Cytobacillus luteolus: one gene and its partner. Each later gene encodes a partner of the first gene's protein in a complex. Links are inferred from orthologs where the notes say so. Each region holds a gene or a part of one and is shown in the gene's direction. Other genes may lie near its edges. The genes, in order: ricA and J2Z26_RS07105.

Region 1 (4,284 bases):
TTTATCTGCCATATTAACACCTGAGGATGTGGTTATTTCAGATGAGTTAAATCATGCTTCAATTATAGACGGAATTCGTTTAACAAAATCTGGACGTAAGGTATACAAGCATGTTGATATGGAAGACCTTGAAAAAGCATTACAGGAAACACAAAACTATCGTAAACGTCTAATTGTTACAGACGGTGTTTTCTCAATGGATGGAAATATCGCTCCACTTCCTAAAATTGTAGAATTAGCTGAAAAATATGATGCTCTAATTATGGTTGATGATGCTCATGCTTCTGGTGTACTAGGGAAAAATGGACGTGGTACAGTGAACCACTTTGATCTCGATGGACGAGTACACATTCAAGTGGGCACTCTAAGTAAGGCAGTAGGTGTGTTAGGTGGTTACGTAGCAAGTACACAAACACTAATCGATTATTTAATTCATAAAGGTCGTCCGTTCTTATTTAGTACTTCACATCCACCTGCTGTAACTGCGGCATGTATTGAAGCAATTAATGTATTGTTAGAAGAACCGGAACTAATAGAAAAGCTTTGGGATAATACGTCTTTCCTTAAGGAAGGCTTACTAAAACTAGGCTTTAATACAGGACATAGTCAAACTCCTATTACCCCAGTTATCGTAGGAGATGAAGCATTAACTCACCAGTTCTCAGATAAGCTATTAGAATATGGAGTGTTTGCCCAAGGTATAGCTTTCCCAACAGTTGCAAAAGGACTAGGACGTGTACGTACCATTGTTACAGCTGAACACTCAAAAGAAGAATTACAACAAGCTCTTAATAGCTTTGAAAAAGCTGGAAAAGAACTAGGGATTATTTAAATTTTTAGAGAGGATTTGACTCCTCTCTTTTTTGACGGAAAATAATGTTTTACATTTCTTTCAAGTAGTAAGCAGGGGCAAAAAATTGTACAATTTTCTACAAATTGCTTATTTTATTGTTTAAAATTCTATTAACCTATATACTATGATAATGTGTATCAATATTAAGTGGGTCACCACTTCACCGAAAGGAGTATCCTAAATGAATGAAAAACAAAGATTAGAAACAAGTGCTCAAATAAATCCAGCGGACAAAAAATCCGTGAAGGATTATAGCCAATACTTCCAATCTGTTTATCAACCACCTTCTTTACAAGATGCTAAGAAACGTGGAAAAGAAGAAATTAAGATTGACCGTGGTTTCATCATTCCTGAAGATATGCTCAATTTAGGAGTAGGCCGAAAGTTCTATATTCGAACATACGGATGTCAAATGAATGAACACGATACCGAGGTTATGGCTGGTATATTAACAGAGATGGGATATGAGCCTACCGATTCAGTCGAAACAGCTGATATTGTCTTGTTGAATACCTGTGCGATTAGGGAAAATGCGGAAAACAAAGTTTTCGGTGAAATTGGACACCTGAAAACTTATAAAAAACGCAATCCTAATCTATTAATAGGTATTTGTGGATGTATGTCGCAGGAAGAATCAGTGGTAAATAGAATTCTTCAAAAACATCAGTTTGTTGATATGGTCTTTGGTACACATAATATTCACCGTTTACCTCAAATTGTGAAAGAAGCAATGTTTAGTAAGGAAATGGTTGTTGAAGTGTGGTCTAAAGAAGGTGACGTAATCGAAAACCTTCCTAGGGTTCGAAAAGGAGAAATAAAGGCATGGGTTAACATTATGTATGGATGCGATAAGTTCTGTACGTATTGTATTGTACCGTACACTCGTGGTAAGGAACGTAGTCGACTACCTCAGGATATTATTGAGGAAGTACGTCACCTTGCTCGAAATGGATATCAAGAGGTAACTCTTTTAGGTCAGAATGTGAATGCGTATGGAAAAGACTTCACTGATATGAAATACGGACTAGGTGAATTAATGGACGAGCTTCGTAAAATTGATATACCTCGTATACGATTTACGACAAGTCATCCACGTGATTTTGATGACCGCTTAATTGATGTGTTAGCCAAAGGTGGAAATTTGATGGAGCATATTCACTTACCGGTGCAATCAGGTAGCTCTGAGGTTCTCAAATTAATGGCTCGTAAATACGATCGTGAGACATATTTAGAGCTTGTTCGTAAAATGAAGGAAAGAATACCAAATGCTTCATTTACAACCGATATTATTGTTGGTTTCCCAAATGAAACAGACGAGCAATTTGAAGAAACAATGTCCTTATATCGTGAAGTTGAGTTTGATACAGCATATACATTTATTTACTCTCCTCGTGAGGGTACACCTGCAGCAAAAATGGAAGATAATATCCCAATGGAAGTGAAGAAAGAACGTTTACAACGTCTAAACGCTCTTGTTAATGAACTTGCAGTTCAGAAGAATTTAGCTTTACAAGATCAAATTGTTGAGGTACTTGTTGAAGGAGAAAGCAAAAAGAATCCTGAAATACTTGCTGGATACACTAGTAAAAACAAACTAATAAACTTCAAAGGTCCTAAATCAGCAATTGGTAAAATTGTTAAGGTTAAAATTACTCAGGCTAAAACTTGGTCTTTAGATGGAGAAATGATAGAAGAAGCGGTAGAGGTGAATTAATATGGCAACTTATACAAAAGAAGAAATCGTTGCTCGCGCAAAAGAGCTTGCAAAAATGATTGCAGAAACAGAAGAAGTAGATTTCTTTAAGCGTGCTGAGGCACAAATTAATGGAAACCAAAAAGTAAAAGAGAATATCGCTAATATTAAGAACTTACAAAAACAAGCGGTGAATTTCAAGCAATTTGGTAAAGTTGAGGCTTTAAAAAAGGTTGAAGAGAAAATTGATCAACTTCAGGAAGAAATTGATAGTATTCCAGTTGTTCAAGAATTTAAGAGCTCGCAAATAGAGGTAAATGATTTACTTCAATTAGTAGCACATACAATCTCTAATAATGTAACGAATGAAGTGATTGCTTCTACTGGTGGAGATGTATTACGTGGAGAAACAGGATCAAAATTAAATAAAGATGGCGGATGCGGTTGTCACTAAATCAATCTACCTATAGACCTGAACTGTCTAAACAGTTTGGGTCTTTTTATTTATCATGAGTTAGAGGCTTTTTTATTGATGTTTTAATAGTTTGTCCTACATATATTTACAAATTTCTAGGTAATTTAGGTACATATCTGGGCGTAGCCGCATACAATTAATTATACGGTTTCATTGTTTCTGTTTATTTACTTTCCATAAGAAAGGGAATGATGGCCTTACTAGGTAGTTACTGTGAAAACATGAGGAAAAAGAATTCCAATGTTTTAAAAAAGAGTAGCACACTAGTCATTTGACCCGCATAGGATGAAATGAAGATTGATTGAGGAGGGTATGCTCGAATGTCTGAATACAGAGAGATTATAACGAAAGCTGTTGTAGGAAAAGGTCGTAAATTTACTCAATGCACACACACGATTTCTCCATCTCATCGCCCTACAAGTATTTTAGGTTGCTGGATTATTAACCACAAATACGAAGCGAAGAAATGTGATAACACAGTAGAGGTACACGGTCGATACGATATTAACGTTTGGTATTCTTACAACGATAATACAAAGACCGAGGTTGTCACTGATACAGTAACATACACAGATGTTGTCAAGTTAAAATATAGAGATGATAACTTCTTAGGCGATGACTGTGATGTAATTGCAAGAGTTCTTCAACAACCAAACTGCTTAGAAGCAACAATTTCACCTAACGGTAATAAAGTTGTAGTTCAAGTAGAAAGAGAATTCCTTGTAGAAGTGATCGGTGAAACGAAAGTATGTGTAGCAGTTAATCCTGATGGTTGTTATGATGACGATAAGGACTTTGATTGCGACGTAGACGATGAAGAATTTGAAGATCTAAATCCTGACTTTTTAGTTGGCGATTTCGAGGAATAAGAGTAAGCTAGGAGGGTTATCTTCCTAGTTTTTCTTTTTGTCTTCTAGATGCTTTTTCGTTAATTCTTTATGTTATAATAATTGCATGTAATAAAAGAAATGGATGATTTTTGGGGGATAATTATGGCAGAGTATACGCCTATGATACAGCAATATTTAAAGATAAAGGCAGAGTACCAGGATGCCTTTTTATTTTTTAGACTAGGAGATTTTTACGAGATGTTCTTTGATGATGCAATTAAAGCATCACAAGAATTAGAAATCACCCTTACAAGTAGAGAGGGTGGATCTGAAGATCGCATCCCAATGTGTGGTGTACCTCATCACTCAGCTCCTGGATATATTGAGCAGCTCGTGGAAAAAGGCTTTAAAGTTGCTATTTGTGAGCAAACTG
Region 2 (12,397 bases), 210 kb from region 1 along the record:
ATCTTCATGGCTGTTTCAACATTAGTATTACTTTATAACATTATTAAGACATCAATTAACGGACCAAAAGCAAGTAAAGATCCTTGGGGAGACGGTCGTACTTTAGAGTGGGCTCTTCCGGTTCCTACTCCTGAGTACAACTTTAAACAACTTCCATTAGTGCGTGGATTAGATGCACTATGGGTTGAGAAAATGGCAGGTAAAAAAGAAATGACTCCTGCTGAACCAATCGGTGATATTCATATGCCAAATGCATCAATCTTACCGTTCACCATTTCATTAGGATTATTTATTGGCGCATTTGGAATCATGTACCGCACAGAAGAGCCTTGGGCTTACCCTGTATTATTCCTAGGTGCTATCATTACATTTGGTTCAATGTTATTACGTTCAGTAATTGATGATCACGGATATCATATTCATAAAGAAGAATTATTGAAGGATGATAATGATAAGGGGGTTAAGGCATAATGCACGTTGAAGAGAAATTAACAGCTGAAACATTTCCTGACTCTCCCGAAAAAGCAACCCTTGAAGGTAAAAATAAATTTTTAGGTTTCTGGTTATTTTTAGGTGGAGAAACTGTCCTGTTTGCTTCTTTATTCGCAACATATCTTGCATTAAAGGATCAAACTAATGGAGGTCCAACAGGTCAAGAGATCTTTGACCTTCCACTAGTTTTCATAGCAACTATGTTGTTATTAACTAGTTCGTTAACAAGCGTTTACGCAATGTATCATATGAAAAATTTTGACTTTAGAAAAATGCAGTTATGGCTTGGTGTAACTGTATTCCTAGGAGCTTTATTCTTAGGACTGGAAATTTATGAATTTAATCATTATGTGCACTTAGAGCATACAATTACTAGTAGTGCATTCGGTTCAGCATTTTATGTACTTGTTGGAACTCACGGTGCGCACGTTGCCTTTGGATTATGCTGGATCACTGCATTAATGATTCGTAATTCAAAACGTGGATTAGATCTTTACAATGCACCTAAGTTCTATGTTGCGAGTTTATACTGGCACTTTATCGATGTTGTATGGATCTTCATCTTCACGGTAGTATACTTAATGGGAATGGTGGGATAAACTGATGGCGGCAAATTTATCAAATTCAGGTAACCCTAAAGTTGATTTGGTATATCGTAGGAAGAAAAATGCAGAAGATATGAAGTACCAAGTAATTACATTTATAATTACGTTATTTCTAACAATCATGGCATTTTTAGCTGTAGGCCTTGATTTTACAGGATGGTATGTTGTTCCTTTTATCATTCTGTTGGCTGTCGTACAATTAATCTTTCAACTTTATTATTTCATGCATATGTCTCATAAAGGTCATGAAGTGCCAGCTCTATTTTTATACTCAGGTGTAACAGTAGCGGCTATCACAGTCCTTGCTTTTATGACAATTATTTGGTGGTAATATAATGTAAAAGAAAATCGGCTTATGGCCGATTTTCTTTTTTGCAATAAACTAGAGTTTTTACTATTAGTAGTGTAGAAATGTTACCAAAACGTTCATTTGTTTATAACAGACAAACTGATGTATAATGTAATTGTCGCAATTTGCAACTTAATGAGGTGAAATTATGTCTTTAAGTGTATTCGGATTTCAAGCGATGTGGAGTCCATATTTTTTCATAACCGTGTTAGCTATAACAGTTCTTTACTTTGTGTTAATTGGTCCAATGAGGAGTCGATTTAAGAACAGTGAACCTGCAACATTAAAGCAACAATTTCTGTTTGTAACAGCCATGATCCTTTTATATATTTGTAAAGGTGGCCCATTAGATCTTTTAGGTCATTTAATATTTAGTGCTCATATGGGACAGATGGCAATATTATATTTGGCTATTCCTCCATTAGTTATATTAGGTATACCATCTTGGCTTTTACGTAGTATTGTTGAGTTACCGATTGTTAAACCATTGTTGAAGTTTTTCACAAAGCCATTAATTGCACTAATTTTGTTTAATGGAGTATTTTCTTTTTATCATATACCATTAATTTTTGATGTAGTGAAAACTGATATGGTTCTGCATTCAGCGACAACGGCTTTACTTTTCATAGCGGCCTTTATTATGTGGTGGCCACTCGTAAATCCTTTAGAAGAGTGGGAGACATTATCTGGCGTTAAAAAGGTTGGATATATATTTGCAGATGGTATTTTATTAACACCGGCGTGTGCACTTATCATTTTTGCTGAGACACCTCTTTATGCTACGTATACAGATCCACAAGCATGGGTAAATGCTTTGCAACTTTGTGTACCAGCAAGTATGTTATCAACCCTTGACCTTGGTGGTCCTGAAATGTTTAACTTCATGTCACCTTTAGAGGATCAACGTACAGGTGGAGTCATTATGAAAATTATTCAAGAAATTGTATATGGTAGTATTTTAGGATATGTATTTTACCAATGGGTTCGTAGGGAACAAGAGCAGGATGACATTGATGCCCTACAAATGAATCCACAAACGACTGAATAATACTAAATTCTCAGTTTAGATATTTTATTTTTGAAATGAGAGAGGAATGAATATGAACCATTCAATACCGGTTTTACCTACAATTAGTACAATTTTTATTGTCATTAGTGCAATTTTAGTTGCGATAGGTTGGTATTTAGTCACTAAAAGAAATATAGAGGCTCACCGCAAAGTTATGACACTTGCAGCAGTTGCTGCATTAATTTTCTTTATTATCTATGCATCAAGAACTATTTTTGTCGGAAATACTGCGTTTGGTGGTCCTGATAATATGAAAATTTACTATACTTCATTTCTAATTTTTCATATTATATTAGCTACCACAGGTGCTGTTTTTGGGATTACTACATTATATTTAGGGTTCAAAGACCGCATTGCAAAACATAGAAAACTTGGGCCAATTACAAGCATTATTTGGTTCTTTACAGCAACTACAGGTGTTGCAGTTTACTTGCTGCTATATGTTTTCTACTCAGGTGGGGAAACAACCTCAGTTATAAAAGCAATACTAGGTTTCTAATATTGTAATATGTATAAGGTGTTATGGAATACAATTATTCTATAGCATCTTTTTTTATTGAGAAAAAATTGATTTTTACTTCGAGAAAATCAACATCCACCTCTTAATTGCTATTTTTTCGTTCACTATTTTGTAGATTAAACAATATTTGAAAGGGGAGAGATGTGAATAATGATTGAAATTTTTACAGATCGTTTACTTATCGTCCCTTGTTCGCTAGATATTGCCAAATCCTTGGTTTTCCATAGGAAAGAGTTAGAAAAGAGGTCTCCTATAATTATTCCTAAAGGATGGCCTTATCCAAGTGTGACAGGTATGCTCCCGATTTATATTGAGAAATTAGAAAATGATGAGTCTGAATACGGTTGGGGACTTTGGTTAATCATTAATTATGCGGAAAAAAGTATTATTGGGGATGTTTATGTTAATAGCAAGCCTGATGAAAATGGAACGGTTCATTTGAGTTATTCTATGGTTAAGGACTTAGCAGATAGCAGTTTAACTTATGAAAGTATGGACGCATTAATCGAATGGATGATTACTCAAAAAGATGTAAAAAAGGTTATTACAGAATGCTGCGATCATAATATGGAATCCATTAAGTTATTTGAAAAATTAGGAATGAGATGTACTAGGAAAGATGGGAAATTTCTAAAATGGGAGCTCCGAAAAGCTATTTAAAAAAAGAGAGGTGGGTATCGCGCCACCTCTCTTATATTTTAAAATTAAATTTTATTATTCCTGCTTCGCGTGCTGAGTTAAATGCAATTAATAAAATAGGGCCAATGATAAATCCAAGGATACCAATTAGTTTTAATCCAAGGTACATTGCAATTAAGGTAGACAATGGAGACAGCCCAATATGGCTTCCCATTACCTTTGGTTCAATTGTTCTTCTAATAACTAATAGGATAACTCCTAATATTGCCAGCTCTGTACCCAACACAATATTTCCAGTAATAAAATGAAATAGTGCCCATGGGCCCATAACTACGATAGAGCCGATTATAGGAATAACATCAATAATCCAAATAATAAATGCCATCATTAACGCTACATCTGGAGCAATAACTAGTAAGCCAATAAATGATGTAATGAAAATAATGATACTTACTAAAAACTGTGCTTTTATAAAACCGAAAAACACATATGAAAGTCTAGAAGTCATAAAGTTAACTTTATCAACTGTTCGACTTGTAAAAAGAGTAAATAGTTTCTCCTTGAGGTTTGGCATTTCTATCATTAACAAGAATAATGCGATTAAGTAAACAATAAAACTTACTAAGTAACTTGGTATTTCTGTTAAAAGTGATTTTAAGTTTTCAATATTTACATATGCAAGAAGCCCCGTTTGAAAATTGTATAAAGTTTCTTCAACTTGCCTAGTGATTACTTCCACAAACTCCGGGGGAAGATCTTGTGATCGATCATACAGATTTTTCTCAACCTCTAGTAAAACACGGTTTATTTCATAAATATAGATAGGTGCATTTTCAATAATTTGAATAGCCTCTGCTATTACCTTTGTTATTAAGAAGTAACTTCCAAGTGCCATTAACAATAAGAAAATAATAAAAATGATGGTTACAGATAAAGTTCTTTTTATCTTAAAACGTTTTTGAAAAAGTTTTACTGCGGGTTCGAGAAGAAGTGCAGTAACAAAAGCGATAATTAAAGGTATGGAAACAGGAAGTATCCAATATCCAAGTAATATGATAAGTAGAATAGAAAGTACAATCAAAATGGTTCGCTTAGTAAATAGACTGGACAATAGGTTACTCCTTTCATAAAAAAACAATGCTATATAAAATTATAGTAAAGAATTACAATAAATCCAACTAAAAAATATCAAACTCAAGCTTAAAATAAGTTGATGGGATAAGTGCCCATTTCTGGCAATCAACATAAACTATATAAAGATTTAATAACAAAAAAATAGACAAGAAGGAGTTGGTTTACTTGATCGAAAAATTACTTTCAAATGGCAAGCTACTCATTACAGAAGAGGTATTAGCATTAATTACGTTATTAACAATAGATGAAACGGAAGGTGTAGCTAAGACTGTCTCTGGAGTAAAGAATGAGATCTTCAATGTCTTAGGTTCAAAGTATACCCGTAAAGGTGTTACCATAGAAAATTCAGAGGATGGAGTTTCAATTGAAATTAGAATCTCACTTTACTATGGGAATAATATAATTGAAACATGTAAAAAGCTTCAAGAGTCGGTTGTCCAAGAAATTGAAGCAATGACTGGTGTTGTTGTAAAGGACATAAATATTAAAGTTGAGCAAATCATTAAAGCATCTTAAAAACGCTATGAAAAGGGAACAGATGTTTTGTGATCTGTCCCCTAGGTTATTACTGATTAATTTTTGCGATGCCTTCTTTGATTTGGCTTAGTAGCTTCTGGCTTTGATCTACAAGCGCTTTAGGGAAGGTTTCTCCTTCACCATACTCAACACCGTGTGGGTAATAGTGTTTTCCTAATAAAGGTGGTAGTAATTTTACAATTGCGTGGCCACGATCGACTTCACCTTCAACAGCAAAACCTTGAACTCGCAAATAAAAAACGCCATCTTTTGTTTCAAATTTGCGATCATATGTAACTCGCTCATAATCCCATTGACCAGCTAGTACAAATCCTAAATCTTCCATTAATGAAGTTAATCTAGAGAATTCTACAGTTTGGTTTTCAATCCCAGTATTTTCGAATTTCATAATAGTCCCTCCTAAAACATACAACAAAGAAATGTTCTCTGTATAATAATAGTACGAAAAACGTCAAGATGCAATCTATAGATGTATACGTCTTAGAAAATGTGCTAAATATGTCATATTTTTATTTAATTGAATAGGACATGAGCTAGAGAAACAAACTAATATTGCCTTTCTTTATGGTTAGAGGCGTGATTTACTATTTGAGGAGGTCTACTATGCAATCTGTTCGTGAAATAATGACTTCGGATGTTGAGTATTGTACTCCACTAGACAATGTTTATGAGGTTTCTTTAAAAATGAAAGAAAATGATGTTGGTGCAATTCCCATTGTTGATAATGATAAACTAATCGGAATGATAACTGACAGAGACCTAGTCGTTAGAGGATACGCAGAAAAGCATTCCGGCTCAACAAAGGTTACGGACGTAATGAGTGATGAGTTGATTACTATTAAACCTGATACTTCTGTATACGAAGCATCTCAATTAATGGCTAAACATCAAATTCGTCGTTTACCAGTTGTTGAGCATGATAAATTAGTTGGTATCGTTTCACTTGGGGATTTAGCAACTAATAAGCTATCCGACCAAAAAGCAGGACACGCACTTAGTGAAATTTCAGAAAACGAAAACATGCATCATTAAATGGTTAAAATGGACAAGGACACTTAAGAATCATAAGTGTCCTTGTTTTATTGTTCAATAAAAAAAGAGAACTATTATTATGAATTTTTTTGCAGCGAACATTTTATATATCGGTAATTTGGATTTTTCAACGTAATGGAATTATTTTTTTAGGAATAAAATCTAGTAATGAAAAATATAATGATAGAAAACATGATAGGGAGGGATACCCCTGAAACATTTTAGAAGTTTTACTATATTCATTCTATTAATCCTTACTAGTATTTTCATAGTTATTACAGCAAATACAGAAAAAAAGCCTATAATAATTAGTAGTATCCCTACAACAACAGAAACTAGTGTAGAAATTCCTGTACTCGAAGAATCCCCAAAAAGAAAAATGCCCACAGAGGGTCTTTTTACATATATGGGAAAGGCGGTAGAGGAGATTGAAGAATTGTTAGGGAAGCCCACTAGAGTAGACCAAACTGCATACGAATATGATTGGTGGATTTATAATCACTATCCTAATGCCTACATTCAAGTTGGAATTAAAGATAATAAAGTAGTTACTGTATATGGTATAGGTGATGAAATAAATGCTCACCCACTATCAATTAACCAAACAATGGGAGAGATTCAAGAGCAATTTGATTTCGAGAATACCATATCGTTAACCGCAAAAGGAAATTCGTATCGTTTTGAATTAACAGAAGAGGAAAGACAACAGAGACCACTAGTAGTATTTGGGGATATTTTTGTTCAGCTTTACTTTGATAAGATTACAGGTAAGCTTTCAAGTATTCGTTTAATGGATAACGAAGTATTAGTGATGCAAAGGCCTTATGAACTTGTTTATCGGGGAGAACTTTTATCCGCAAAGGATTTATCAGAGGATGAGTGGAAGAGCATTGAAAAAGGAATTGAAACACAAATACTTGATATAACAAATATGATGCGTTTCAGGCATAACCTGGGTCCTGTAAAATGGCATGAGGAAACATCTATTGTTGCTTATAAACATAGTGAGGATATGAGAAATAATGATTTCTTTTCTCATGACTCTCCTACAAACGGAGGCCTAGCAGATCGATTGGCAAAAGGTGAGGTATTGTATCAGTTAGCTGGTGAGAATATTGCAGCAAAGTATGTAGATGGCATTGCTGTTGTAGAAGGTTGGTTAAATAGTGAAGGACACCGTGAAACGTTACTAAACGAAAAGTTTACACACCTGGGTGTAGGAGTCTTTGAAAAATACTACACACAGAATTTTATACAAACGTGGGAATAGCCTAGAAATTAACCTATTGCCCAAAAAACAAGAGAAGGCCCGTTGAGAGCCTTCTCTTTATTCTTGTTCTTTAAACTTTGTAAAACGAAAGATATCATTTTCCCACTTACCAATACACTGTATTTTAGTTCCATATGTAAATGTAGGTGGTGTAAATTCATTAGTTATAGGGACGATATGTCTTGCCTTTGTATATTTATGTTGTTCTTTTATCACAAGGTCCGTTACGAAAATATATCTATTATAATAGTACCTCTGTTTCTCTTTCGTAATATTTGTAATTGTACCACTAAGCATAGCCTCTTCTTCCACATTATTAACAGCAAGCCATTTAGAGGTGAAATCTTTTCTCTCTCTTTTTGTAATAATGAAAAAGCAAAGGAAAAGAATCGGAATCACAACCGCTGCTACCATACCAATTCCCCCGGTTATATTGACCTTAAATAACTATCTTTTTGTAATGACGAAAAAGCTGCCTGTGGCGTGGGCAATTAGTTTGCCATCATCACGAAACACTTTGCCTTCAGTTACTACAATCTTTGACCCTTGATGAATAATATTTGCAATACACCTTAGTTCTAAGCCTTTTCCAGGTGCGACATAGTTTATTTTCATTTCAGACGTTACTGCTGCTTGTCCTTCAGGTAAATGATAGTGAACTAACGAGCCCATTGCTGAATCAAGTAGTGTTGCAGTAATACCTCCGTGGACTATATCAAGAGAATTCTGAATAAGATCTGTATTTGGAATGATCATCTCAAATTGTTTATCCTCTGTAATACGGCTAGTGGAACCAAGAATTCCACCTAGATAAGATCCATTTTGTTTTGTCTGTTTTCTAACTAAACCATCGAGAAATAATTCGAGGACTTTTTGGTCCTTTTCACTTGAGTTTTCTACAATCTGATTAAATTTCTGAGTAAGTTCTGCATTCATTATTTAAAAATCCTTCTTTCATTATTCCTAAGTAATATTGACATTGTAACAACAATTTAAGTCATTTGGCAATTTTTCAATTGTTTAAAATTTGGGCGAACAATAAGGGCATATTCCAGATAGTATGTAGTAGGCAATTGTATTAATAATGAGGTGAGGTATATGAGTAAGCAGCAAGTACATCCATCTATTGTGAAATTTAAGGAGTTTGTAAGAGAGCATCCTCAGTTAATTCAAGAGGTTAGAGTTGGAAAGAAATCTTGGCAAGAGGTATATGAGGATTGGTATCTTCTAGGTGAAAGTGATAAGTCATGGGAAAAATATAAAAGTAACCAATCTGGATCTAACAGTGAATCTAACAGTGAATCTAACAGTGAATCAAAAAAAGACTTTATGTCACAAATCTTTACAATGATAAAAAATGTGGATATGAATCAATTTCAACAACAGATATCAAATGCTGGTAGTGCAATATCTACAATTCAAAGTGTAATAAGTCAATTTCAGGGTGGAAATACGAACAATACTGGACAGCAACCAACAGGAGGGAACCATCCATTTTCTTTTCGTAAGGACTAACAGTTGGTTTTCTAGCAAGGGGATTGTATAACTATGAGAAAAGATGTCGTTCAGCTTATTCAAGAAGATAAAAAGATACTTCAATTTATTAGAGCAAATCCAAGGTGGTATCGAAATCTTACAAGGAATCCCACGGATATTGAATCCTTAAAACTTTCTTCTATGTATTATTATAAGCAAACTATTCCTGATAAGGTCGAAAAGTTTTCAAACACCCTTGGATTAGCATCAATGATGTTGCATATGTATCAATCAATGAAAGAGGGAGACTGAAATGTAAATGCATTGATGTCTCTTTTTTTTGATTATTTTCCTTCTAAGCGTGCAACACTATTCATTAAGAGGTGATAGTTATGAAAAGGTATTTTATTGGACTGTTCATTCTTTCCTTAACTTTAGTTGGAACTGCATGTACAAATGATAAACCTCGTCCTGAAACAAACACTCAGGTAGTACCTATGGAGGTAGAACATTCTAAAGATATTCCATCGATTGAGGTATCGATTGCTCAAACCCAACGGTCAATAGACGTTAAGCACCAAATAAAGGGAAATGATGTTTATGTGGAATGTGTGATAGCAAACTTTACATTTACCAAAGGCAAGGATAAAAATGTTGATGGAGAAGGTCATATTGAATTATACCTCAATGGAGAAAAGATTGATGAAATAGCAACCGCAGCTTTTATTATCAAGGAATTACCTTCAGGAAACCATACTGTCAAGCTTGAATTAGTTCATAATGATTCACTTAAATACAATATTAGTAAAGAGTTCGATGTATCTATAGTAAATTAGTATTATAAAGTAGGACTTACAAAATTAGCAATTCAAGGTTAAACTATGGTATGATGATTCTGGAGGTGTATGCATGCTTGCCACATTAGAAAGAATTGAAATACTGGAAAAAGCAGAAGAATTAGCTAATATGATCCTACATTCAGACATTGCCGATAATTATCGAGAGTGTTTATATACATTAAATACAGACCCTGTTGCTCAAAAAATGATTTCCGAATTTGTAGTATGCAAAGAGCGCTATGAGGAAGTTCAGAGGTTTGGAAAATACCACCCAAACTACAAGGAAATATCAAAAGAGATCAGAGAGCTGAAGAGGGCTGTAGATCTAAATGAAACGATTATTGCATTTAAGAAAGCTGAAAATAATCTTCAAACTGTCCTAGATGAAATAAGTGTCCAATTAGGAACTGCTATATCCGAACATATTAAGGTACCGTCAGGAAATCCTTTTTTTGATTCCATGAGTTGTGGTGGAGGTTGTGGGTCAGGTGGGGGCTGCGGATGTAAATAAGACGGGATATGCTCCCGTTTTATTTTTGTTTTAGGCAAGGGTTTAGAGAGATACTAATTTCAAAATTGTATGAAAAATATTGTAAGATAGCAAAAAGGTGTGCTAGACTAATAATGGACAATGTTAAATGGAACGTTTAGAAGGAGAAAATTTATGTTTGGTAATCGTCAAGGTATAATTGTGTATTTGCATTCGTTAAAGCAAGTAAAAATGCTACGTCGCTTCGGAAACATTCATTATGTATCCAAAAAATTAAAGTATGTAGTTATATATATAAATATGGAAGATCTAGACCATACGATAACTAAGTTAAAGGCATTTTCCTTTGTAAAGAAAGTAGAACCTTCCTATAAACCTTTTTTAAAGATGGAATTTGAAAATGCAAGACCAGATAAGGCTAAAGAATACGACTATAAAGTTGGATTGTAATGAAACCACTTACAGAGGTAAGTGGTTTTTTCTCATTTATTGCATAGGTGGAATATAACGGTTCATTCTAAGGATGCCAATAAGGTGCTGGAAGTATAGTTCTTTTTCTCCAAACATTGAGGAATGTTTAACATCAAAGGAGATGATTTGTTGTTCTACTTCAGTGGCTAATTGGGTAAATAGTTCATATCTTTTATTTGGTGTTACTTCATGATTTGGAATGCCTTCTCTACAAATGTATAGTGCTTGGAATTTTCCTGGATCAGTAGGGTGTAATGCTACGATAAATGAGGATAAATCCCGTCCATTATGCTTTGTATTTAAAACAAACATTTTTGACACTCGATGTTTGTTTGCTCTAGTGAGTTCAATTAGCTCATAAATATCTGAATAGCCTTCGCCAAGTTCAATAAATCGTTGAATCATTTTCATGTCCTCCTCTTTTTTCTCCCACATTACTTTACCACGAGTTGACATCAAAATAAAAGAACAAAAGCGCAAGCGCCTTGATCAGTCCCGACAAGCAAATGTTCTGTGCCATAAAAAGTCTGCACTTCGACTTTTTATGGCACAGGTTATTTGACCTCGAGGGGCTAGGCGCTGGAGCTGGACGTAGTAAAACTTAAGCCCTAGTTATCCACAATGTTAGATTATTAAAATTTCCTAGACCACAAAAAAAAGACCTGCAGAATATCCTGCAGGTTCCTTCCAAAGTTGAAAACAATAATGTCTCAAAGTGGAAGGCAAAGGGAGAGGAGAAACCGGAGGAAGAACTTATGGGGAAACGTAAGTCTTCTCCGCGGTTGGCAACAACATCCTCGAATGATGTTGTCTTTACTAATTATGACCATTCTTGCATTGAGTATACATCCAAACCCTATTTTTTTGGATAAGAGGTTATAACATTGAGTTCTAGCCTCTTGCTAATGTTTATGGTAGGATGTTAAATAATTATAGTTATAAGTAAGCAATGGGATTGTATACAATTTCAAAATAATAATCTTTTTAATAGAGTGTGGTGAAAAAAATGAGAGTAGTTTCTGGAGTGTGTAAGGGTCGACCGTTAAAAGCTGTACCAGGAATGTCCACTAGACCAACTACTGATAAAGTAAAAGAGGCAATCTTTAATATAGTCGGTCCCTATTTTGATGGAGGAGTTGGTCTTGATTTATTTGGTGGTAGTGGAGGCTTAGGTATAGAGGCTCTCAGTCGAGGTCTAGACAAAGTCATTTTCGTTGATAAAGATCAGAAAGCTATACAAACGATTCGATCAAATGTTGAAGCGTGTAAATTCACAGATAATGTAGAGGTTTACCGAAACGATGCTGAACGTGCATTAAAAGCGATTCTAAAACGTAACCTTCGCTTTGATTTAATTTTCCTTGATCCACCTTATAAAAAACAGCAGTTAAACGAGCTTATCTCGAAGATAGAAAATAATCATCTACTAAATGAAGATGGATACATAATTGCAGAGCACAGCGATGAGGTTGAT

Evidence for each region.
Region 2: the proteins of ricA (region 1) and J2Z26_RS07105 are in contact, whole or in part, in a crystal structure (PDB 6PRK), measured with the Bacillus subtilis proteins. The link is inferred for Cytobacillus luteolus from one-to-one orthologs.

What each region holds. Positions count from the first base shown.
Region 1 is NZ_JAGGKM010000002.1:249,416-253,699, reverse strand. The notes cover bases 1,561-4,284. They hold ricA (regulatory iron-sulfur-containing complex subunit RicA), read left to right. Parts: upstream 1,561-2,568; coding sequence 2,569-3,000; downstream 3,001-4,284. Other genes in these bases: mutS (DNA mismatch repair protein MutS), read left to right, coding at 4,014-4,284; J2Z26_RS06080 (outer spore coat protein CotE), read left to right, coding at 3,342-3,890; miaB (tRNA (N6-isopentenyl adenosine(37)-C2)-methylthiotransferase MiaB), read left to right, coding at 1,561-2,567. Outside these bases: J2Z26_RS06095 (glycine C-acetyltransferase), read left to right, coding at 1-832; more of miaB, read left to right, coding at 1,035-1,560. UniProt on the Bacillus subtilis protein: May work together with YlbF to regulate community development.
Region 2 is NZ_JAGGKM010000002.1:455,820-468,216, reverse strand. What follows is about bases 8,984-11,752. They hold J2Z26_RS07105 (YlbF/YmcA family competence regulator), read left to right. Parts: upstream 8,984-10,032; coding sequence 10,033-10,473; downstream 10,474-11,752. Other genes in these bases: J2Z26_RS07095 (DUF7147 family protein), read right to left, coding at 10,939-11,328; J2Z26_RS07100 (YlbG family protein), read left to right, coding at 10,627-10,902; J2Z26_RS07110 (hypothetical protein), read left to right, coding at 9,516-9,959; J2Z26_RS07115 (YlbE-like family protein), read left to right, coding at 9,196-9,435; ylbD (YlbD family protein), read left to right, coding at 8,984-9,162. Also shown: ctaD (cytochrome c oxidase subunit I), read left to right, coding at 1-471; ctaE (cytochrome c oxidase subunit III), read left to right, coding at 471-1,091; ctaF (cytochrome c oxidase subunit IVB), read left to right, coding at 1,096-1,428; cytochrome c oxidase assembly factor CtaG, read left to right, coding at 1,595-2,494; J2Z26_RS07165 (DUF420 domain-containing protein), read left to right, coding at 2,547-3,014; J2Z26_RS07160 (GNAT family N-acetyltransferase), read left to right, coding at 3,186-3,695; sporulation integral membrane protein YtvI, read right to left, coding at 3,727-4,785; J2Z26_RS07150 (Asp23/Gls24 family envelope stress response protein), read left to right, coding at 4,974-5,324; J2Z26_RS07145 (YugN family protein), read right to left, coding at 5,374-5,733; J2Z26_RS07140 (CBS domain-containing protein), read left to right, coding at 5,949-6,377; J2Z26_RS07135 (CAP domain-containing protein), read left to right, coding at 6,784-7,647; J2Z26_RS07130 (hypothetical protein), read right to left, coding at 7,705-8,061; J2Z26_RS07125 (PaaI family thioesterase), read right to left, coding at 8,095-8,583; more of ylbD, read left to right, coding at 8,746-8,983; 16S rRNA (guanine(966)-N(2))-methyltransferase RsmD, read left to right, coding at 11,930-12,397. UniProt on the Bacillus subtilis protein: Regulates sporulation prior to stage II. Positively controls the competence regulator ComK at a post-transcriptional level. May modulate the translation, stability or activity of ComS. May work together with YmcA to regulate community development.